2 linked regions of the Breoghania sp. L-A4 genome follow. The protein of the gene in region 2 binds, or shares a complex with, the protein of the main gene of each other region. Links are inferred from orthologs where the notes say so. Each region holds a gene or a part of one and is shown on either strand. Other genes may lie near its edges.

Region 1 (12,129 bases), 1.1 Mb from region 2 along the record:
CGATCCGCAGGCCACGCCGGCGGCCGACGAGGCGCGTGACCGGCTCTCCGGCGTACACAAGCGCCGCGACCAGTTGGTCGCCATTCGCCAGCAGGAAAAGCTTCGTCTTGCCGAGGCCCATGAGTGCGAGCGGTCGAGCCTGGAGCGCCACCTTGCCTGGCTGAATGAGGAGATCGCCGCTGTGGAGGCCGAGCGCGCCGCCCTCATCCGGGCCAATGCGACGTTCGCGGGGATGGAAAGGCTGCTGCGCTCCATTCCCGGTATCGGCCCGGTCGCCGCCACGACGCTGATCGCGCTGATGCGTGAGCTCGGCACCACATCGCCCAAGGCGATCGCGGCGCTTGCGGGTCTTGCGCCCTTCAATGTCGACAGCGGCCGTTTCCGGGGCCACCGCGCGATCAAGGGTGGGCGCAAGCGGGTGCGCGACGCCCTCTACATGGCCGCCGTCACCGCGGCGCGCTCCAACTCGCGTTTCAAGGCCTATGCCCGGGCCCTGGTCGATCGCGGAAAACCCTTCAAGGTCACCATGATCGCGCTGGCCAGAAAAATCCTCGTCACCGCAAACGCCATCCTAAGAGACGGTGTCCCGTTCCACGCATGACACACTCAACAACACAGTTGCCGGGTCAAGCCCGGGATGACATCGAGGTTTGGCGCGGTGATTTCCCGAAAGCCGGCCAATCGAGCGTGAGGCGCTCGGTCCTCTCCTTCGTCACCCCGGACGCAACGCGGCGCGCAGTGCCGCCTTGCAGATCCGGGGCGGTGAGGTGCCGCTACCCGTGCAAGCGCTCATAAAGATCGGACCACGTCGGGTTCATCTCTTCAATCAACCTGATCTTCCATGCACGTCGCCATCGCTTGATACGTTTCTCGTCGAGAATCGCGTCCTGGAAGGTCGGATAATCCCGATAGAACACCAACCGCTTACATCCACGGCTTGCCGTGAAGCCTGGGAGGATGTCGTTACGATGTTCGAAAACCCGACGGGCAAGATCGTTCGTCACGCCAACGTACAGGACCCCGTCCGGCTTTGACGCCATGATATAAACCCAAGCGACCATCGGCAGCCCTCTGACCACGAGACGTGCAGAGCGAGCCTCCCGCGCCCCGTCCCGGATCTGCGCAGCGTCATTTCATGCCGCAGCGCGTCCGGGATGACCTTGGGATAGTCTGTGAGAAAGCAAGTCGGACATCAATCGCAAGGAGCCAATAAGGAGCGGGTTCGTCCGGGCAATCCAATCGCGCCCGCAACGAATGACATGAATGACGACTCGAAAGACGGTCAGCCACTTCGCGCCACAGATCGCTCATGCCACGTGGAACCCGGAGTAGATTACCCGGACTTCGCCGGGTGATGACGGGGAGGCAATTGTCCATCACCGCGCTCTCCATCGTCACCCCGGACGCAATGCGGCGCGCAGTGCCGCCTTGCAGATCCGGGGCGGTGGGGCGCCGCTACGTCCGAAACGCGCCACCCATCATGGTGTCATCCCGGCCGCCGAGCCGGGATCCACTCTGACATCCACTTGCCAAGGCGCTCATGATCAGCGGTGCGCTTTCCGCTCGCACAGCCACGTCAACGGCTGGAGCGCGGCATAGTGGGTCCCGGCTCGGGGGCCGGGATGACATCGAGGTTTGGCGCCGCAATTTCCTGAAAGCCGCAAATCGAGCGTGGGGCGCTCGGTCCCAACGCTTATCCCCGGCGCTCGGCCCCTGCCCTTCACGGCTTCTCGACAAAGCTGTCGAGCACGCGTTTCTGGCCGGCTTTTTCGAATTCGATCGTCAGCTTGTTGCCGTCGATGCCGGAAATCGTGCCGTAGCCGAATTTCAGGTGGAACACGCGCTCGCCCGTCGAATAGTCCGACTTGGCGTCCGTGACGCTCTTGGCGATCAGCTCGCCCTCGATCGTCTTGCCGCCGTAGCCGCCGTATTTCGCGCCGCTGTCGGCAAAGCCGCCGGACTTGGCGCGGTTGCGCTGGGCGCGCTGCCAGCCAGGGGTCTCATAGCTGCCGCTCTGGAAGGGATCGCGATTGTCGAACCGGCTGGCGCCATAGCCGCCGCCCATGCCGCCGTAGGAGGTCGACGATTCCATGATCTCCACATGGTCCTCCGGCAGTTCGTCGAGGAACCGCGACGGCAGGCTCGACTGCCACAGCCCGTGAATACGGCGGTTAGTGGCGAACCAGATTTTCGCGCGCTTCTTGGCCCGTGTGATGCCCACGTAGGCCAGCCGGCGCTCCTCCTCGAGCCCTGAGCGGCCGGATTCATCGAGCGCGCGCTGATGCGGAAACAGCCCCTCCTCCCAACCGGGAAGAAACACCGTGTCGAACTCCAGCCCCTTGGCCGAATGCAGCGTCATGATGGAGACGGCGTCGTGGGCGTCGCTGGAATCGCGGTCCATCACCAGCGCAATGTGCTCCAGGAACCCCTGCATGGACTCGAAGTCGTCCATGGAGCGGATGAGTTCCTTGAGGTTGTCCAGCCGCCCCGGCGCATCCGCCGAGCGGTCGTTGCGCCACATCTCGGTGTAGCCGCTCTCGTCGAGAATGATTTCCGCGAGATCCGTGTGCTTGAGCGTCTCGAGCTGGCCGCGCCAGCGGGCGAAATCGCTCAGCACGCCCTGCAGAACGCCGCGCGCCTTGGCGCGCAGCTCCTCGGTCTGGACCAGCTCCGCCGCCGCCTGCATCAGGGGAATGCCCTTGGCGCGCGCCAGCCCGTGCACCAGCCCCAGCGTCGCTTCGCCAAGGCCCCGCTTGGGCGTGTTGACGATGCGCTCGAATGCCAGATCGTCCGACGGCTGCAGCATGGCGCGGAAATAGGCGAGAGCGTCGCGGATCTCCATGCGCTCATAGAAGCGCGGGCCGCCGATGACGCGGTAGTTCAGACCCAGGGTGATGAAGCGGTCCTCGAACTCGCGCATCTGGAAGGACGCGCGCACCAGAATCGCCATGTCGTTGAGCGCGTGGCCATCGCGCTGCAACTGCTCGATGTCCTCGCCGATCGCGCGCGCTTCTTCTTCCGAATCCCAGACGGAGGCCACGGATACGCGCTCGGCGTCGGGATCCTTGCTGTCGGTGAACAGTGTCTTGCCCAAACGCCCCTCGTTCTTGGCGATCAGGTGCGAGGCGGCGGCGAGGATATGCGGCGTGGAACGGTAGTTGCGCTCCAGCCGGATGACCACCGCGCCGGGAAAATCGTGCTCGAAGCGCAGGATGTTGTCGACCTCGGCGCCGCGCCAGCCGTAAATCGACTGGTCGTCGTCGCCCACGCAGCAGATGTTGCGGTTGCCCTGCGCCAGCAGCCGCAGCCAAAGATACTGGGCGACGTTGGTGTCCTGATACTCGTCCACCAGCATGTAGCGGAAGCGGTCCTGGAAGCCCTTGAGCACGTCCGGGTGTTCGCGAAACAGCCGGATGCAATGCAGCAGCAGATCGCCGAAATCGGCGGCGTTGAGGATCCGCAGCCGCTCCTGATAGTCCTCGTAGAGTTTTCCGGCCGTGCCGTTGCCGAAGGAGCGCCGTTCGCCCTCGGGCACCTCGGATGGCGCGAGGCCGCGGTTCTTCCAGCCGTCCATGACTTGCGCGAACTGCCGCGCCGGCCAGCGCTTGTCGTCCAGCCCCTCCGCCTTGATCAACTGCTTGATCAGCCGCAACTGGTCGTCGGTGTCGAGAATGGTGAAATCGGGCCGCAGGCCGACCAGCTCCGCATGCCGGCGCAGGATCTTCACGCCGATGGAATGGAAGGTACCGAGCCAGGTCATGCCCTCGGCCGTGGGGCCGACCAGCGCCGCGATGCGCTCCTTCATCTCGCGCGCCGCCTTGTTGGTGAAGGTGACGGACAGAATCTGGCCCGGATAGGCGCGCTCGGTCGCCAGAATATGCGCGATGCGGGTGGTCAGAACGCGAGTCTTGCCGGTGCCGGCGCCCGCCAGCACCAGAACCGGCCCGTCGATGGTTTCCACCGCCCGGCCCTGCTCGGGGTTGAGGCCATTGAGATAATCCGGCGCGCGCTGGGACCGCGCGGCGAGCGCCCGCGCCGCAATGCCGCCGCCGGCCGGAGCGTCCTGCCCGGGCGTTGAGCCGTGTGCTTGCACGGATCCGGACACAGGCTGTGGCGCTCCGACGCCCCAATCATCCAAATCGTCGTCGGAATACCCGTTCGGGTCTGTCATGCGCCGCCTTGCGAATCCGTGATGCTTTGCGGAACAATATAGCAACAAATGGGGCGCATGCGAGGCGTGTGGACGCGTTTTTTAGCCCCCCGCCTCGCAGGCACACAAGACCGCCGCTCAGCCCTCGCGCGCGGGGCGCAGCATGCGCATGAAGATGCCGTCCCGGTCCAGCACCGCGTGCTTCAGCGCGCCGAGCACATGCAGAGCCACCAGCGGCAGCAGCACCGAGGACGCCACTTCGTGGATCTCCTCCATCGCCTCGTGCAGCTCGCGGTTGCGCTCGAGCGGCGATGCGAGCTGGACCATCCCGAAGACGTCGATCGGCTGGCCGGTGGTCCAGATGGACAGGGGACCGGTGATGACCAGGGCGAGCGTCGCCAGGATCAGGCCCCATTGCACAAGGATGGAAAGAAGCAGGATCAGCCGCGGATCCTCGGCCTTCTTGGGATTGCCTTGCGTGAAGCGCCAGGCAATGCGGGCCAGCACAGTGACCACGGCGATCATGCCGATCGAGACGTGCAGCGCGCGCAGCGATGCACCCGCCTCCCGCCCGAGATCCTCGAACTGCTCACCGATGAGGAAAAGCGCGATCACCAGAACGGCGACCAGCCAATGCAGGGCGATTGAAATCCAGCCGTAGCCAGCCCGCGTATCCGTCAGCGCCATCATCCATCTCCACCAATGTCTTGTGGTGCGAGAAAAGAACAGGTGCGGCGCCGCGACAAGTTAAACATTCGTAATGGTGAATGTGAGATAAGACTTATCGAACACTGCTCAGATCTCTCCCACCAGATCGAACCAGTCGTCCTCACTGATCACGTCGACGCCGAGCTCCTCGGCCTTCTTGAGTTTCGAACCGGCGCCCGGTCCGGCGATGACCAGATCGGTCTTCTTCGACACCGAGCCCGCGACCTTGGCGCCGAAGCGCTCGGCCATGGCCTTGGCCTCGTCGCGCGTCATGCGTTCCAGCGATCCGGTGAACACCAGCGTCTTGCCGGCCACCGGCGAGCCGGTGTCCGCGATCTTTTCCGCATCAACCGGGGTGACCTCGGCCAGCAACGCCTCGAGCACCTCGCGGTTGTGCGGCTCGGAGAAGAATTGCACGAGAGCCTCCGCCACGACCTCGCCGACACCGTCGATGTTGTTGAGCTCCGCCCAGGCGTCGCCCGCGTGGTCCTCCGCCGCGCGCATGGCCCTGGCGAAGGCCTCCCACGAGCCGTAGGCGCGCGCCAGCAGCTTGGCGTTGCCCTCGCCCACATGGCGGATACCCAGCGCATAGATGAAACGGTGCAGATCGATCTCGCGCCGCTCGTCGATGGCGTCGAAGAGGTTTTTCGCCGACGTCTCGCCCCAGCCGTCCTTGTTCTTGAGCCTGGTCAGCGAGGCCGCGTCGCGCCTCCGCAGCGTGAAGATGTCGGCGGGGTTCTTCACCATCCCGTCGGCGTAGAAGGCGTCGACCTGCTTGTCGCCCAGACCTTCGATGTCGAAGGCGTTGCGCGAGACGAAATGCTTCAGCTTCTCGGTCGCTTGCGCGGGGCAGATCAGCCCGCCGGTGCAGCGGCGGATGGCGTCGATGCGGCCGGTCTTGGGATGCACCTCGCGCACCGCGTGGCTGCCGCAGGCGGGGCACGTGGTCGGAAAGGCGAAGGGTTCGGCATCCGGCGGGCGCTTGGTCAGGTCCAAGTCGATGATCTGCGGGATCACGTCGCCGGCGCGCTGGATGCGCACCGTGTCGCCGACGCGAATGTCCTTGCCGCCGCGCAACGGCTCGCCATCCTGGCCCACGCCCCTGATGTAGTCCTCGTTGTGCAGCGACGCGTTGGAAACCACCACGCCGCCGACGGTGACGGGTTCGAGCTTGGCCACCGGCGTCAGCGCGCCGGTGCGGCCGACCTGGATCTCGATGGCGTTGAGGATGGTGAAGGCCTTCTCGGCCGGGAACTTGTGCGCGATCGCCCAGCGCGGACTGCGCGAGACGAAGCCCAGCCGCTTTTGCAGATCCAGCCGGTCGATCTTGTAGACGACGCCGTCGATGTCGTAGCCGAGCGTCGCGCGCGTCTCCTCGATATGATGGTAGACGTCGATCAGTTCCTCGACGCTCTCGCAGCGTTTCATCAGCGGGTTGGTCGCGAAACCCCACTGGCTGAACACATCGATCATGCCCATCTGGGTGTCGGCCGGCATGGCGCTCATCTCGCCCCAGGCATAGGCGAAGAAGCGCAGCGGCCGCTGGCGGGTGATCTCGACGTTGAGCTGGCGCAGGGAGCCGGCAGCGGCGTTGCGCGGATTGGCGAAGGGCTTGCCGCCGTTGCCGACCATGCGCTCGTTCAGCGCCGTGAAATCCGCGTGCGCCATGTAGACCTCGCCGCGCACCTCGACGATGTCCGGCACGTCCTTGGGGAGAGACCGCGGAATGTCGTCGATGGTCTCGGCGTTGCGGGTGACGTTCTCGCCCGTGGCGCCGTCGCCGCGGGTGGCGGCGGAGACCAGCCTGCCCTGCTCGAAGCGCAAAGAAAGCGACAGGCCGTCGATCTTCGGCTCGGCGGTGACCGCCAGCGGCCCCTTCAGCGGATCGTATTTGAGAAAGCGGCGCACCCGGCCGACGAAATCGCGCACGTCGTCGTCGGAGAACGCATTGTCCAGCGACAGCATCGGGATCGCGTGGGTGATCTTGCCGAAGGCTTCCTGGGGCGCCGCGCCGACCTTCACCGACGGGGAATCCGCACGCACCAGATCGGGAAAGCGCTTCTCGATGGCCGCGTTGCGCTGGCGCAGGGCGTCGTATTCGGCATCCGAGATGCTCGGCGCGTCGTCGCGATAATAGCGCGCGTCGTGGGCGGAAATTTCCTCCGCCAGCCGGGCGAGCTCGGCGGCGGCCTGCTCCGGCGTCAGATCGTCAACATCGAGCAGGGCGGGATCGGATCGGGTCATGAAGGGCCTTCGAGCGAGACAACGTGCGAGAGCGGTCCCCGACGCCGGGAATCGCTTCACCCATTATGCCGCCGGGACCCCGGTTTGCGGAAGGGCGTTGACGTCGTCAACAAGCCCCAGGCGCCGGACGATCACCGCAAGCGTGGCCGGCTCGATCGTCAGGGCGAACGCATCGGCCAGCAGCCGCGCCAGATCCTTCGCATCCGTGATCTGGCGCTTGCTCACGACGTCGCCGCACACCTCGGTCACCGAGGTGTTGAAGGCGCTGACGCGGCCGCCCGGTGTCAGCCGGTTGATTGTCAGGTTGGTTGAAAACGGCATCTTGTCCCAGCGCGCGCACAGGAAATTGGCGGCCTCTACGTCACACGGCGGGACCGGCGCGCGGTCGAAGCCATACAGTGAACTCCAGCCATCATACTCTTCGCGCTGCAGCACCGTTTCTCCCGTTTCCATGTCATTGATCAGACGGTAGGCCTGACCCATCTGCCGCTCGATCCGGCCGAGCGCGACCGGGATCGGCCAGCGCGCGCCCGGTCCGCCAAACCCCACGTCGGCGAGCCACTCCAGCCCCTCGATGGTGACGATGAACGCGAGATGCGCGCGCGGCCCGGGCTCGCCACCGTCCCGATACACCCGCGCCAGCACCGGTGCGACGGAAAAGCCCAGCGCCTCGAGCGCGAGCCGGAAGAGACCGTTGAGCTCGAAGCAGTAGCCGCCGCGGCCGCCTTTGAGCAGCTTGTCGCTGAGCGCCTCCGGGTCCAGCGCCGGCACGACGCCGGTCAACGGATCAATGTCCTCGAAGGAAATGGAGCAAAGTTGGCGCTCCTGCAGAATCGCCAGGCCCGCGGCCGTCGTCGCGGGCGCGGCGATTCCCAGACGATCCAGATAGCAATCGATGTCGAAGGTCACAGCCGGCTCCAGTTCAATCCGCGACACGCAACAGGCCCGCGTTCGCTGACGGGACGTTTCGCCCCATGATCATGGCACTTCAAGCGTTCTGCCTACGCCACATTGGCCTTTTCATGCCCACATCTCTACGCCCCTCCCGCCGTCCAGGCTGTGATGCGCGCCACAATTTTTACCCTTGTCAAATGTCCGGACAATTTCGCGGCGTATCCAACCGGCTCGGCGCTCGGGAAACGCCATGCCCGCGCGAGCGTGGAACTTCCGCCTCCGTGAGGGGTTGGATGATCACACAACCTGACCAAGGAGAATCGCAATGGAAAACCGTGACCGAGAGACAACCGTCGTCCACAGCGCCAACGGATCGGGCGCCGGATGGTTTATCGCCGGCGCCCTGGTGGTCGCATTGATCGCCGGCGGCCTGTTCTTCATGAATGGCGGGATTTCGACGGACAGGACGGTCGATATCGAGGTGACGACGCCGCCCGCCGCGACCGAACCGGCCGCGCCAGCCGCACCGGCCGAATAACAGCCGCGCCCGCGACACTCAGTGCGCGCCGGCCATCAACTGCTGGGCCGCAGCGCGCGCCTCGTCCGTGATGACGCTGCCCGCCAGCATGCGGGCGATTTCCTCGCGGCGTTCTGCCTCACCGATCGGATTGACGCGGGTGGCGACCCGATCCGCGTCGATCGCTTCCTTGGCGATCAGAAGATGACCGATGGCGCGCGCGGCAACCTGCGGCGCATGGGTGACGGTGAGCACCTGCACGGTGGCAGCGAGGCGCGCCAGGCGGTGACCGATGGCTTCCGCCACAGCCCCACCAACGCCGGTGTCGATTTCATCGAAGACCAGCGTCGGTGCGGAGCCCTTGTCGGCCAGCGAGACTTTCAGCGCCAGCAGGAAGCGCGACAGCTCACCCCCCGACGCCACCTTCATCATCGGCCCCGGACGGGTGCCTGGGTTGGTCTGCACCCAGAATTCCGCCTGATCGATGCCATCGGCCGTGCGCGCTTGCGGGTCGGAGGCGAGTTGCACGATGAACCGCGCGCGCTCCAGCTTCAGCGCCGGCAGCTCCAGGGCCACGACGGCTTCCAGCGCGGCGGCCGTCTCGTGCCGCCTGCCGCTGAGTGCAAGAGCAAGCGCATCGTAGGTGGCGCGTGCCTCTTGCACCGCGCTTTCCAGCTTGCCGAGCTTTTCCTCGCCCGCGTCCAGATCGCTGAGATCGGCGGCCATGCGGTCGCGCAGGGCGGGCAGTTCGTCCACCGGCACGGAAAACTTGCGGCCCGCGGCGCGCAGGGCGAACAGCCGCTCCTCGGTCTGCTCCAGCTCACGGGGATCAAAATCGGTTTCACGCAAGGCATGTTCGAGACTGCCGCGTGCGTCTTCCAGCGCATCCAGCGCCTGACCCAGCGAGGTGATCGGAGCGCTCAGCAAGCCGCCCGCCTGATCAGCCTTGCGCTCAAGCCGGCGCAACAGCCCGGCGAGCTCGGGAATCGGCGAGCCGTTGCCGTGCAGCGCTTCATGCGCCTCGCCGATGTCGCCGGCGACCTTCTCCACCTGCATCATCTGGTGACGGCGCGCGGCCAAATCCTCCTCCTCGCCCGGCTGCGGGGCGAGTGTGGTCAACTCGTCAACGGCGGCGCGCAGGAAATCCGCCTCTCGGCGCGCGTCCTCGATGCGGGCGCGATGATCCTTGAGCGCCTTGTCCGCGGCGCGAACGGCGCGATAGGCCTCGGTGACGGCCGCCGCGTCGGCTTCCAACCCGCCAAACGCGTCCAGCAGCGCCCGGTGGCTGGCGGGATCCACCAACGCCCGGTCATCGTGCTGGCCGTGGATCTCGACGAGTTGCGTGCCGATCTCGCGCAGCAGGCTGGCGCTGACGGGACGGTCGTTGATGAAGGCGCGGGTGCGGCCATCGGCACTCTGGGCGCGGCGCAGGATGATGTCGCCGTCATCCTCGATATCGTTGGCCCTGAGAAGCGACCGCGTGGGGTGATCCACCGCGACATCGAAGGCCGCGGTAACCTGGCCCTGGCTTTCGCCGTGCCGCACCAGCGAGGCGTCGCCACGTCCGCCAAGCGCCAGCGACAGCGCGTCGAGGAGGATCGACTTGCCCGCGCCGGTCTCGCCGGTCAGAACCGTCATTCCGGCGGTGAAATCGATATCCAGCCGGTCGATCAGAACGATATCGCGGATCGAAAGCGCTGCCAGCATGGGCGGTGTGATGTCTCTAAAAGAGAAAACTAGAGAATGTTGATACCGTCAAACGCCTTGCTGATCCAGCTGCCTTCATCGGCGCTGGGTTCATAGCCGCCCTTCTTGAGCAGCGTGTAGGCGTCCTTGTACCAGCGGCTGTCGGGGAAGTTGTGACCCAGAACGGCGGCGGCTGTCTGCGCTTCGGATACGACGCCGAGCGAGAAATACGCCTCCGTCAGGCGGGCCAGCGCCTCTTCCACGTGGCGCGTCGTCTGGTAGCGCATGACCACTTCGCGGAACCGGTTGATGGCCGCGATATAATTGCGCTTGTCCAGATAGTAGCGCCCGACTTCCATTTCCTTGCCGGCCAGCTGATCCTGGGTCACCCGGATCTTCTTCTTCGCGTCGGCGGCGTATTCGCTGTCGGGATAGCGGCGCACCAGCTCCGACATCGCCTCGAGCGCCTTCTCCGTGGTCTTCTGGTCACGCGTCACGTCCGGCATCTGACGGAAGTAGGACTGGCCGATGATGTAGAGTGCGTAGGCCGCGTCCGGGCTGCCGGGATGCAGCGTCACGAAGCGCCGCGCCGAATTGATGGCTTCCTGGTACTTGCCGCGCGAATAATTGGCAAAAGCGATGTTGATCAGCGATTTGCGCGCGTACTCGGAATAGGGATGAAGCCGGTCGACTTCCTCGAATTTCTTCGCGGCGCCACTCAGATCTCCGCTGGCGCGCAGGGCGAGACCCTCGTTGTAGAGCTGATCCGCCGGCGTGTCGTCGAGCGCCAGGTCGTCGGTCTCGTTGGACGCGCAGGCGGCGACCGCCAACAGTCCCACCAGGGACGCGGCGCGCAAGGCGCGTGTGAAACCGTTGCGCTTCGCGCGGCTCGTTGACGTCAGACTACGCAGCACCTGGAGGCTCTCCCTCGCGTGACGGACCGCTGCTTGCGATCCCTAAACATGGCCATACCATACGGCCAGCCATTCAAACGGCAACCGGATATCCGTGCTTCTAGCCGAATATTGCCTTCAGCGTAAGCGCCAGCGCGCGCTTTCGTTCAACGGCTCGACCGAACAATTCCCGTGCATGCGAAATCGCGCGGCTTTGCAACTTTTTTAAGGCGTGAGGGGAACCCAGGCGGAAACGCTCTGGAATAATGGCCGCTCAGGAATGGTCCGGGCCGTAGGCGGGGGCGGAAATGTCGCTCGTCAGATCGACCGGGCGTGATTCGCGTTCGCGGCGCGCCGGACCCTCGACGATCTCATAGGCATCCTCGTCGCTGAACAGCGCGATGAGAACGGCATTGTTCATGGCGTGCCCGGCCTTGAACGAGCGGTACTCACCGAGAATAGGCAGACCGGAGAGCGCCAGATCGCCAACCGCGTCCAGCGTCTTGTGGCGGACGAACTCGTCCGCCCAGCGGGTGCCTTCGGGATTGAGCACCCGATCGCCATCGATGGCGACGGAGTTTTCCAGCGACGAACCGCGGGCAAACCCCATGGCCCAGAGCTTCTCGACGTCGCTGACGCGGCCGAAGGTGCGCGCGCGCGCGATCTCGGTGCGGAACAGCTCCGGCGTCAGATCGCCGACAAACGACTGGCGGCCGATCAGCGGCGTCTCGAAATCGATGGTGACGTCGAACCGCATCCCCTCATAGGGCCGCAGTTCGCTGACCGCGCCCTTGTTCTCGACACGAATGGGCTTCTTGATACGGATGTAGCGGCGCAGCGCGGCCTGCTTCACGAGACCGACCTGATCAATGGCGTCGACGAACTGGATGGCGCTTCCGTCCATCACAGGCACTTCGTCGCCGTCGAGTTCGACGAGCACGTTGTCGACACCGAGGCCGCGCAGGGCCGCCATCAGATGCTCGATCGTGCAGACAGACGCGGATTTCTTGCCGATCACCGTGCACAGCGCGGTTGCG
Region 2 (11,000 bases):
CTCGGCAGCCGCGCCAAGACCGACCGCGTCGACGCGAAAATGCTGGCGATCCTCGGCGCGACGCTGGCCCCCCAGGCCACGCCGCCGGCGCCTGAAGCGCTCGAGGAACTGCGGGAGCTGGTGCATGCGCGCGCCGCCGCGACCCAGGAGCGCACCGCGCTCGCCAACCGGCTGACGGCCAGCCGCGTCGCCGTCCTCAAGGCCGAGCTCAGGCGGCTGCTGGCCGGCCTCGACAGGCACATCGCGCGGCTGGCCCGCGAGATCGGGCGCCGCATCACCGACGATCCGGGGCTGGCGCGGCGCCAGGCCATCCTCACCTCGATCCCCGGCATCGGCGCCACCGTCGCCGCCGTGCTGATCGCCGACATGTCCGAGCTCGGCCAGCTCGACCGCCACGCCTGCGCCAGCCTGGCCGGCGTCGCCCCCCTCGCCAACGACAGCGGCGACATCCGGGGACCGCGCCACATCAGGGGCGGCCGCGCCATGCCCCGCCGCGCGCTCTATTGGGCAGCGCTGTCCGCCGCCAGGTACAATCCCGACCTCGCCGCCTTCTACAAACGCCTGCGCGACAACGCCAAAAAACCCAAGGTCGCCCTCACCGCCGTCATGCGAAAGCTCATCATCCTCGCCAACACCCTGCTCAAGGAGGACCGACTGTGGACCCCAAAACACGCTTGACCTGAAACACAGATGCTCACCCGGCGCATTCGCGCCGACCTCTCCCCATGGGAGAGGTGATTGAAGACCAGCTCTTGCCCCAACGCGGGTTCACCGTTTTTCGAGGTGCGCCAGAATGTCCTCGAGCACGCCGTCGATGTTATCAAAAATTTCCGGATTCCAGTAACGCGCGACCCGATAGCCGCATGCTTCGAGCACAGCCGTGCGCTCCGCATCCTCGGCGAGGCGCTCGGCATGCTGCCCGCCATCCAGCTCCACGATCAGCCGCGCGTCCTCGCACAGAAAGTCCGCAACAAAGCGATCCACGGGCACCTGACGCCGAAACTTCCAGCCTCCGAGCTGGCGGTTGCGCAGCCGATGCCATAGCCGCGCTTCCGCCTCGGTCTGGCTGCGCCGCAATCGGCGCGCGAAGGGCAGCATATCGGGCACAACAGTTCCCCCAACGAATGCACCCAAGGCTACCCGCAGTCCGCGCCGCTCGCCAAGACGTGCCGTATCCGCCCCCTCTCCCATGGGGAGAGGGTTGGGGTGAGGGTTTTTTCGCTCACGGGGATACGGAGGGTTCTGAACCCCTCACCCGCGCCTGCGGCGCGACCTCTCCCCATGGGAGAGGTGATTGACCGCGAGCATCCCTCCACAGTCACCCCGGACTTGATCTGGGGTCCATACCGATCTGGTTCGGCGCGGGAGGCGGTTGTGACGCGTGCGGCTCCATGCAGAACCATGATGGCATCCCCGCACCGAAACATCACGGAATAGGTCCCAGATCTGCGCGGCGTCATTTCATGCCGCAGCGCGTCCGGGATGACACCGAAGGCTTTGAGAAATCCGCCAAAATCAACAGCGCCGCCCCTCACCGGAGCGTGCCGCCCGACCTCTCCCGACTGGAGACCTGAAACGGGCCGCCCGTCGCTACCGGCGAGGTCACGGCGGGCGACACCCGAACGGGTTAATGCGACTGACGCGCCTGCGGCCAGGGGCGGTCGCGCGGCGCTGGTTTTCGCTTGATACTCCTTCCCGTTCTGGCCAAAGTCACAGAACGGGACGCTACGGAAGGAAGGCAATCGGCACTTTCCCACGGACCGGGCGATCACGAGAGGGGGGACGATGACCGCATCACGAACGTCCATTCGCGGCGCGACAATCGCGTTGCTCCTGGTCGCCAGCAGCGCCGGCATAGCGCGAGCCGAGACGATCCGTCTCGACGTGCCGGCGGGCTACAGCGGCCGGCTGTGGAGCTTCTACGCCTATAATCAGGACACCTGCGCCGACGTCGCGATCCGAGGACACTCCGTGCTGCGCCAGCCGAAGCACGGCACAGTGAGCCTGCGGATCGAACCCAAGCGCGAAACTCGCAAGGGCAAGAAGTGCTTCGGCAAGTCGTTCAAGGCGCTCTACGTCTACTTCAGGGCGAAGGGACGCTACAAGGGCGGCGACGCTTTCGAAGTCCGCGCACGCCACACCTTCAACGCCAGCGAACGGAACATGGTCAGCCAGAGGGTCCGGTTCGTCCTCGATCTGAAGTAGCAGCAGGAGAACCCGAATCCCGCCGCACGCTGAGAGAAGCTCCCTCTCCCAGGAGGAAGGGCTGGGTGAGGAGTTTCGATGTCCTGGAAGTACGGAAGGCGCTGCTCCGCTCACCGGGACGCTCCGCGCCGACCTCTCCCCATGGGAGAGGTGAAGACAATTCGCGTCCGGCCCGACATGCTGGACTTGATCCGGGGCCCATATCGATCTGGTTCGGCGCGGGCGATGGTGGCGAAGGGCCGAGGCCAAGCGGATCTGCGGATCCCCGACGGCGCTCCCGCGCGGAGAGATCGCGGGTCCCGCGTCTGCGGAGCAGCACTCACGTGCCGCGCCGCGCACGGGATGACGCGGAAGGTTTGGCGACTCCAACAACAGCTCCCGAGATGCGCCGCATCCGCCCCCTCTCCCTCAGGGAGAGGGCTGGGGTGAGGGGTTTTTCGCTCACGGGGATACGGAGAGCCCTGCCCCTCACCCGGGCGTGCCGCCCGACCTCTCCCCATGGGAGAGGTGATTGGGGGCCCGAACTCCGGCCGAACTCACCCCGAGGAGGCGCGCCAGTGCCGTCAGCAAGGATGGGCCGCACGCGCGGAGCCCGTCCTTCGAGACGCGAACTGCGTTCGCTCCTCAGGACGTGGCCGTCGTGGAGCGCTTCTCGCGAAGGGCGCTGGCCGCGCGAAAGGTGCGCTTCGCGCAGATGGTCGCTGGGTCCCGGCTCTCGCGATGCACCTGCGGTGCACGCGGGCCGGGATGACATTGAATACGTGGCGCGGCTTTTGGCGCTACCGCCCCGGACGCCCGCTTTTGCCGGGGCGGCCGCGCTTGGCGTTTGACCTGGAATCGTCCGAGCCGATGCCTGGGCGGCCGCGCGGAGGGGTGCCAAGCGGCACTTCCGTGCGGCCCACGGTCATCTCGTCCAGCGTGTTCTTGCGGACCTTGGAAGAGGCCAGAACGTTGGCGTTGCCGGCGAACTGCCTGTCGCCCTTGTAGCCGCCGCTGCGGCCCTCGACGGCGGACTGGCGGGCCAGCGGATCGTCCGAAATCGCCAGTTCGGTTTCCTGCAGCCGCTTGACCTCGTCGCGCAGCCGCGCCGCCTCCTCGAATTCCAGATTGGCGGCGGCGTCGCGCATGCGCTTTTCCAGATCCTCGATATGCGCCTTGAGGTTGTGGCCGACGAGCGGCGCTTCGGCGAAGCCGGCGTCCACCGTGACGTGGTCGCGCTCGTAGACCGAGCCGAGAATGTCGCCGATGTTCTTCTTGATCGATTCCGGCGTTATCCCGTGCTCGAGATTGTAGGCCACCTGCTTCTCGCGGCGGCGGTCGGTCTCGCCGATGGCGCGCTCCATCGAGCCGGTGATCCTGTCCGCGTAAAGAATGACGCGGCCGTCGACGTTGCGCGCGGCGCGGCCGATCGTCTGCACCAGCGAGGTCTCCGAGCGCAGAAAGCCTTCCTTGTCGGCGTCGAGAATGGCGACCAGCCCGCATTCGGGGATATCCAGCCCCTCGCGCAGCAGGTTGATGCCGACCAGCACGTCGAAGGCGCCCAGCCGCAGATCGCGCAGGATCTCGATGCGCTCCAGCGTGTCGATATCGGAATGCATGTAGCGCACGCGCACGCCATTCTCGTGCAGGTATTCGGTCAGGTCCTCCGCCATGCGCTTGGTCAGCACGGTGACCAGCGTGCGGTAGCCCTGCGCCGCCACGGCGCGCACCTCGCCGAGCAGGTCGTCGACCTGGGCGGTGGCGGGGCGGATGTCGATGGGCGGATCGGTGAGGCCAGTGGGGCGGATGACCTGCTCGGCGAAAACGCCGCCGGTCTGTTCCATCTCCCAGCCGCCGGGCGTGGCCGAGACGCAGACCGACTGCGGCCGCATGGCGTCCCATTCCTCGAAGCGCAGCGGCCGGTTGTCCATGCACGAGGGCAGCCGGAAGCCGTATTCCGCCAGCGTCGCCTTGCGCCGAAAGTCGCCGCGGTACATGCCGCCGATCTGCGGGATCGTCACATGGCTCTCGTCGGCGAAGACCAAGGCGTTGTCCGGCAGATACTCGAACAGGGTGGGGGGCGGCTCGCCGGGCGCGCGGCCCGTCAGATAGCGCGAGTAATTCTCGATGCCGGCGCAGGCGCCCGTCGCCTCCATCATCTCCAGATCGAACAGCGTGCGCTGCTCCAGCCGCTGCGCCTCCAGCAGGCGGCCGTGATCGTAGAGCTCGGCGAGCCGCTGCTTGAGTTCCGCCTTGATGGATTTCGTCGCCTGGTTGAGCGTCGGCTTGGGCGTCACATAGTGCGAATTGGCGTAGACCTTGACCGACTTCAGCTCGCCCGACTTCTGCCCGGTCAGCGGATCGAACTCGGTGATGGAATCGATCTCGTCGCCGAACAGCGAGACGCGCCAGGCGCGGTCCTCGTAGTGGGCGGGAAAGATCTCGATGGTGTCGCCGCGCACCCGGAAGGAGCCGCGCTGGAACGACGCGTCGTTGCGCCGGTACTGCAGCGCCACGAGGTCGGCCAGCAGCTGGCGCTGGTTGATGCGCTCGCCCACCTCGATGGCGAATGTCATCGCGGTGTAGGTTTCCACCGAGCCGATACCGTAGATGCAGGAGACCGAGGCGACGATGATCACGTCGTCGCGTTCCAGCAGCGCCCGGGTGGCGGAGTGGCGCATCCGGTCGATCTGCTCGTTCACCGTGGATTCCTTCTCGATGAAGGTGTCGGTGCGCGGCACATAGGCCTCGGGCTGGTAATAGTCGTAGTAGGAGACGAAATACTCCACCGCGTTGTCGGGGAAGAAGCTCTTGAACTCGCCGTAGAGCTGCGCCGCCAGCGTCTTGTTGGGCGCCAGGATCAGCGCCGGGCGCTGGGTGCGGGCGATCACCTGGGCCATGGTGTAGGTCTTGCCCGAGCCGGTGACGCCGAGCAGCACCTGCGTCTGCTCCTGATCGTTGACGCCGGCCACCAGTTCCTCGATGGCGGTGGGCTGGTCGCCCGCGGGTTCGAAGTCCGTTACCAGACGGAACGGCACGCCGCCTTCGGATTTCGCCGGCCGAAGCGGACGGTGCGGCACCCAGGCCTCGCCGTTCTTGTGCAGCGGATTGCCGCTCTCGATCAGCGCCGACAGCGCCGCGACTGTGGCCGTCGCCGAGGTGTCGCCGGACAGCTCCGGAAGCGCGTTCTTGGAACGCTTCTTCTTCCTGGTCTCGGCCACCTGCTTGTCGAGCAGCGCCTCGGCGTCCTCCAGCGAAATATCCAGCCCCGCGATGGGGTTCATGCCGCCGGCCGCCTTCTCGCGCGGGGTGCTGGCCGTCTCGACCTTTTTCGCGCGCGGCTTTTTTGCGGGTTTTTTGGCCGCAGGTGTCTTCGCGGCGGGCGTCTCCGCATCCCGCGCGATCTCCTGCGCCCAATCGGAAATCGAGCCGGAGAGCGGCGCGCCGCTCAGTGGCGCCTGGGGAGACTCACCGAAGCCTTCCACTGTGTCAGGGGTATCGGATTTCTCGGAGGATTTTCTGTCGCTGGCCATTCCGGCAATATGGGGGAAAGGCGGCGGGAGGAAAGAGCGCGTTCCCGATTTGTGCCGAGATTCGTATCCGCCCGCCGCATTCTCCTGACAGGAGGGTGTCACCAGCCCTCACGCGGTCTTGCGGATGCTCGGCGGGGTGTCGGCGTCGTAGAGGTCCTCGATGAAGACGGCGACGTTGCGGCCGCTTTCCTTGGCGTTGTACAGCGACTGATCGGCCATGCGCAGGACCAGCGAGGCGTTGTCGGCGTTGCGCGGGGCGATGGCCCAGCCGATGCTGGCGCCGATCCGGGCGATGCCCGCGCCGACCGGGATCGGCCGCGCCACGTCTTCGACGATCGCGTCGCACAACCAACGCATCCGGCTTTCCTCGACGTTGCCGGTGATCAGCGCGAGAAACTCGTCGCCGCCGACGCGCGCCACCAGCCCGCTCTCGCCGACCAGGGTCAGCAACCGGGCCGCCACCTCGCGGATCACCAGATCGCCCGCGTCGTGGCCATAGGTGTCGTTGACCGCCTTGAAGCGGTCGAGGTCGATCGCCAGCACGGCGCACGGATGCTTGCGGCACGTGGCCATGGCGGCGTCGAGCGCATCGCCGAAACACAGGCGGTTGACCAGCCCGGTCAGCGAATCGTGCAGAGCCAGATGGCGGTTGCGCGCCTCGCTTTCCTCCAGCGCCCTGGACTTGGCCGCCAGCCTGCGCGCGGCGATGGTGCCGAGCACGATGAGCGCCAGCATCAGTCCGGCGGCGATCGGCTCCACGGCCGCGCGGATGGCGGTGCCGGGCGCGGAACTGGCCCACTCGAAATAGCCGATCGGCTGCGCGGCGCCGACGTCCACGGGCACATTGGCGGCGCCCGAGATCTCGTCCGGCGCGTAGTGGAAACCCTTGAGCAGGAACGTGGCGCCAATGCCGGCGACCAGCTTTTCCTCGAGAAACCGCACCGAGACAAGGACGCCCGGAGGTCCCTCCGGATGCCGGGCGGCATCGGTCTCGGGAATGATCGCCGTGGCGCTGACCAGCGCGGGACGATCGCCGATCTCCCGCACGTCGCTGGCGAAGATCGGCGCCAGTTCGCCCTTTTCGACGTATTTGATCCGGTAGCCGCCGGCGGTGGGCCGGCGCTCCGCGAAATAGCCGGCGCGGGCGGTCTCGACCAGATCGCGCGCGATGCCGAGCACCTCGGCGCCGGCGGCCGGAGCCACGATTTCGTCCTCCACGGCCACCATCATCACATCGTCCGCGGGACCGATGATCATCGTCCAGTCGTGGTCGTAGTCACCCCACATCTGTCCCGCCAACGCCTGGGCAAAGGCCGGATCGATCGCGCCGCCGTGCACCTGGCGGATCGTCTCATCGTTGACGGCGGGAAATCTCTGGTCACGGGCAAGCAGGGTCGCCTGGTTGAGAAGCGCCTCGTGAACCAGCGCCTTCTCATGGCGCAGCGCGATCACGTCGGCGCGTTCCGTCATCGTCGTCAGGAGATAGGCCGTGGCGACGATTCCCGCCGCCAGCAGCGTGAAGATCGCCACATAGACGAGATGACGCAGCCCGAAGCGCGCCTTGCGTTGCGCGAAGGCGGTCGGCGCGAAGACGTCCGGCTTGGACAGTCGTGAATCGCGATACATGCGTGAGAGGCTCCACCGGAAGTTTGGCGGAGAGTATCGCCCATACGGGTGAAGCAATTCTAAGCGCTTGCCCGTATTGCCGAAAACGGCCCGCCTTGGTTAACCGGCGGTAAACGGGCATCCGCCGGCTTGCCTCGGGCCAATGCGAAGAAAAGCGGGCGCGCCGGTCACCGGCCGCCCGCCTGTTTCCAGTGCCTCGACCGGGAGGCCTATTCGGAGATTTCCATCGAGGTGACGACCATCTGGTCATCGATGGTTTCGACGCTCAGCATCACCTCGTCACCGACGTCGAGATTGTCGACGCTGACGGCCTCGTCGAGCACGAAGATATCGCCGCTCTCGAGCACGAGCTCGCGGGTTTCCAGATCGAAGGCCTCGACCTTGCCGGAAACCGCTTCCGCGGCGATTGCCGAGCCGGATATCAGGGACAGGACAAGGGCGGAAAGAACAACAAAACGCGTGCGCATGATACGCTCCCGAAACGCCGGCGCTTTCTCTCGAGCGTCCAACCGTGGAAGGCTCCCAGCCGGCGGATGGAACATGAATCGGGACGGCTGCGCGCGCAATTGATCCAAATAAATATTTTCCCATCCCAAATCCCGCCACAGTGTTGATCCTGCAGCACTAATTCAGGCGAATTGGTGTCGCGACGCACCGCTCACGCGCGCGCGAGGCGCAGCCCGGGCGCCAGTTGCACCAGGACGATGGCGGTCAGGATCAGAGCGCAGCCGGCCATGGCGGCGGCGTCGAGCCGCTCTCCCAAAAGCCACGCGCCAAAGAGCGCGGCGAACAGCGCTTCCGAGGACAGCAGCACCGCCGCATCCGAGCTGCGCGTCCAGCGCTGCGCCACGGCCTGGATGCCGAAGGCCACGCCGCCATCGATGACGCCGGTATAGAAGAGCTCGAACCAAACGGTCTCAAGCGCGTCCACTGACAGCGCCGGCCCGCCCGCCACGGCGCCCGCGCCCAGCCCGAGCACGGCCACCACGACGAACTGGACGACACAGAGCGCCATCGGCCGGCCGGTCTCCGCGCCCGTCCGGCCGAGCAACAGCACATGCAGCGCCCAGAACAGCGCGCAGGCGATCACCGCGCCGTCGCCCCAGTTGAGCGCGTCGAGCCGGCCGCCGCCAAGCAGCCAGACGCCGGCGAGCGTCATCAGCGACGCGGGCCAGACTGCGGCATGCGGCCGCTCGCCAAACACCAGAAGCGCCAGCACCGGCACGATCACCACATAGAGCCCGGTGAGAAAACCGGCGTTGGTGACGCTGGTCGTCACAAGACCGATCTGCTGGGCGATGTTGGCGCCGAAGAACACCACGCCGATGCCGACGAAGAGCATGGCCTGGGCACCCGAGATGCCCGCCACCCGGCCGGACCGCGCATCGGGCTGCCTGGCCGCTTTGTCACGGCGCGCCTCGAAAAGCGCGAAGGGCGCGAACACCGTTGCGGCGATCAAGAAGCGCAGGCCTGTGAAGGTGAAGGGATCAAGCGTGTCCATGGCCGTGGACTGGGCCACGAACCCCGAGCCCCAGATCACGGCGGCGAGCAGCAGCAGGGCATTGGCGGTCGAGCGTGTCATGCGGCACGGGCACCGTTGAAAGGAACTGCCAAAGGGATGAAGTGTCGGTCCGCGTTTCAATACAGAAGCGGGCGGGCGGGCGCCATCGTGGCGATTGCGCACGTGCCGCCACGATCAACGGCTCAGTGACCGGGGAATGCGGAACGGCGCGCGATGATCAGTCCGGGCGATCCGCGTGGCCCAGGTCACGCCCGGGGGCGATGAGGTCGCGCAGCCGTTGCTTGAGCACCTTGGCCGCCGGGAAACCGCCGTCGGCGGTCCGCTCCCAGATCCGCGTGCCATCGCAGGTGATCTCGAAATGTCCGCCCGTGCCCGGCACCAGCGCCACCTCGCCGATCTCCTCGGAAAAGCTCGACAGAAGCTCCTGCGCCAGCCAGGCGGCGCGCAGCAGCCAGTTGCACTGACGGCAATAGGTGATGGTGATTCGCGGTTTTCCCGACATGACCGCAGTATGCGCGCGCGCGGGCCCCGGCAAAAGCGGTACACCGGCCCTTAAGGATCAATGCCGCCTTCGGTCATCGAAATGACGACCGCCGTCTTCCCGACGGCCGCGGCCGCGTCAATCCACACCGGCTCCGCCAGCAATTTCAGCTCACGCAGGCCCAATTCGGGGAAATCCAGTCCCATGGAATGGGCCAGCGCCACCCGGGAACCGGGTTTCGGGTTAAGCCCGCAGCAAATGTCCTGTGCGCCCATCTTCAGATGATGCGCAATGTCCCATTCCAGAACCACGCCGTTGTGCCGGCTCATCACCCAGCAGTGCATGTCGTCACAGCAGCCGTTCTTCTCGCGCGGGAAGAAGTACCCCGTGACGTAACCCGCATCGAAGCCGGCCGCGCGCAGGCAGGCGATCAGATAGGTGTTGATGTCGACGCATGAACCCTCGGTCAGCCCGCAGGCGAGATGCGGAATGGCGTCGCGCCCCTCGTAGAACCGCGTCTCGGGATGGCCATAGATGAATTTTCGCGCGACATCCGCGACGATGGTCGCGATGGCCGCATGACCGTCCGCCGCGGCATCGGCGATCCGCAAGGCGTCGGTCACCAGCGCGTCCGCCGGACGCGTGTGGCGGCTGCCGATGGGCACGAACAGCGCCTCGGGATAGCCGGAGCCGCCAGCAGCATATTCGTAGCGCAGCGTCATTGGCAGCGCAGGGTCGGATGGCGTGACCAGGGCCGCCATCTGCCCGGTATGGCGTTCACCGGTCAGACTCCATGCGCCGCCCTCCACCGAGAACCGCAGGGGCGTCTGGTGCGGCGTGGGAATGCCCACCGGAGCGAGCAGCCGGGCGCCTGTCCGCCCGGTCGGCGCGATCTCTACCGAGACCTGCACCGTGGACTCAACAGACGCAATGGCGGAGACAGGTGCGTTCATGAGAGTTCCGATCAAACAACGAGCTGGAAGATCACGCCCGAGAGCATGGCGCCCAGCAGGCCAAGGCCGATATAAGTGAAGAAGACGGGACGGCGGACCAGCGACCACACGCCGGCCATTGCGGGAATCGAGCTCACCGCGCCGCCGATCATGAATGCCATGCCCGCGCCGGCGGTCATGCCCTGCTCCATGAGGCCCGCGACCAGAGGCGGTGCCACGTAGCTGTTGAGATAGGCCGGCATGCCGACAAAGGCGGCGATGACGATCGGCAGCAGTCCTTCGCCGCCCACGGCTCCCGCGATCAGATCGGCGGGCACATAGGTGACCAGCAAGGCCTCCAGCACATAGGCCAGCGCCAGCCATTTGACGAGAAACAGGGCATTGGTGCGCAGTTCCGTGCGGAACACGGCGTTGCGCTCGGCCTGCGGCCAGAAGCGCCAAACGGGCTTGCCCTTGAACGGAGAGGGCCGGCACCCGCAACCGCCCGCGCTCACCGCCTTCACCGGATTGCCCAGGAGCCCGCCGGCCAGCATGAGTTTCACGGCGACGCCGCCGAACAACCCCATGCCGACGGCGAGCACCATCTTGCCGATGGCGAACGGCCAGCCGAGCGCGGCGGCGGTGATCAGCACCGTCGGCGGATCGATCAGCGGCGAGGACAGCCAGAACGCCATGATCGCCGACAGCGGCGCGCCGACGGC

The links.
Region 1: the proteins of uvrB (region 2) and D1F64_RS16460 are in contact, whole or in part, in a crystal structure (PDB 7EGT), measured with the Thermus thermophilus proteins. The link is inferred for Breoghania sp. L-A4 from one-to-one orthologs. Residues at the interface, in WP_096411307.1 of Thermus thermophilus: Glu23, Leu25, Arg26, Asp27, Gly28, Glu29, Arg30, Phe31, Arg55, Glu326, Asp327, Phe328, Glu379, Ser382, Gln383, His398, Gly400, Arg401; in WP_096412145.1 of Thermus thermophilus: His654, Arg656, Phe657, Gln666, Asp668, Glu669, Lys680, Arg681, Leu682, Ser683, Lys685, Tyr686, Ala687.

Annotation. Positions count from the first base shown.
Region 1 is NZ_CP031841.1:3,595,438-3,607,566, forward strand. The notes cover bases 1,447-4,560. They hold D1F64_RS16460 (UvrD-helicase domain-containing protein), read right to left. Parts: upstream 4,172-4,560; coding sequence 1,721-4,171; downstream 1,447-1,720. Other genes in these bases: D1F64_RS16465 (cytochrome b), read right to left, coding at 4,289-4,560. In the rest of the region: D1F64_RS16450 (IS110 family transposase), read left to right, coding at 1-601; D1F64_RS16455 (GIY-YIG nuclease family protein), read right to left, coding at 774-1,061; more of D1F64_RS16465, read right to left, coding at 4,561-4,840; NAD-dependent DNA ligase LigA, read right to left, coding at 4,946-7,102; D1F64_RS16475 (arylamine N-acetyltransferase), read right to left, coding at 7,166-8,011; D1F64_RS16480 (hypothetical protein), read left to right, coding at 8,322-8,534; DNA repair protein RecN, read right to left, coding at 8,553-10,220; D1F64_RS16490 (outer membrane protein assembly factor BamD), read right to left, coding at 10,250-11,032; lpxC (UDP-3-O-acyl-N-acetylglucosamine deacetylase), read right to left, coding at 11,367-12,129. UniProt on the Escherichia coli protein: A helicase with DNA-dependent ATPase activity. Unwinds DNA duplexes with 3'-5' polarity. Translocates on single-stranded DNA with 3'-5' polarity. Initiates unwinding more efficiently from a nicked substrate than double-stranded DNA.
Region 2 is NZ_CP031841.1:4,664,581-4,675,580, reverse strand. What follows is about bases 2,785-6,032. They hold uvrB (excinuclease ABC subunit UvrB), read right to left. Parts: upstream 5,718-6,032; coding sequence 2,985-5,717; downstream 2,785-2,984. Other genes in these bases: D1F64_RS21345 (diguanylate cyclase), read right to left, coding at 5,826-6,032. Outside these bases: D1F64_RS21365 (IS110 family transposase), read left to right, coding at 1-678; D1F64_RS21360 (endonuclease domain-containing protein), read right to left, coding at 769-1,098; D1F64_RS21355 (hypothetical protein), read left to right, coding at 1,786-2,205; more of D1F64_RS21345, read right to left, coding at 6,033-7,343; D1F64_RS21340 (DUF1344 domain-containing protein), read right to left, coding at 7,553-7,810; D1F64_RS21335 (DMT family transporter), read right to left, coding at 8,002-8,925; D1F64_RS21330 (SelT/SelW/SelH family protein), read right to left, coding at 9,083-9,367; D1F64_RS21325 (transglutaminase-like domain-containing protein), read right to left, coding at 9,418-10,299; D1F64_RS21320 (permease), read right to left, coding at 10,311-11,000. UniProt on the Escherichia coli protein: The UvrABC repair system catalyzes the recognition and processing of DNA lesions. A damage recognition complex composed of 2 UvrA and 2 UvrB subunits scans DNA for abnormalities.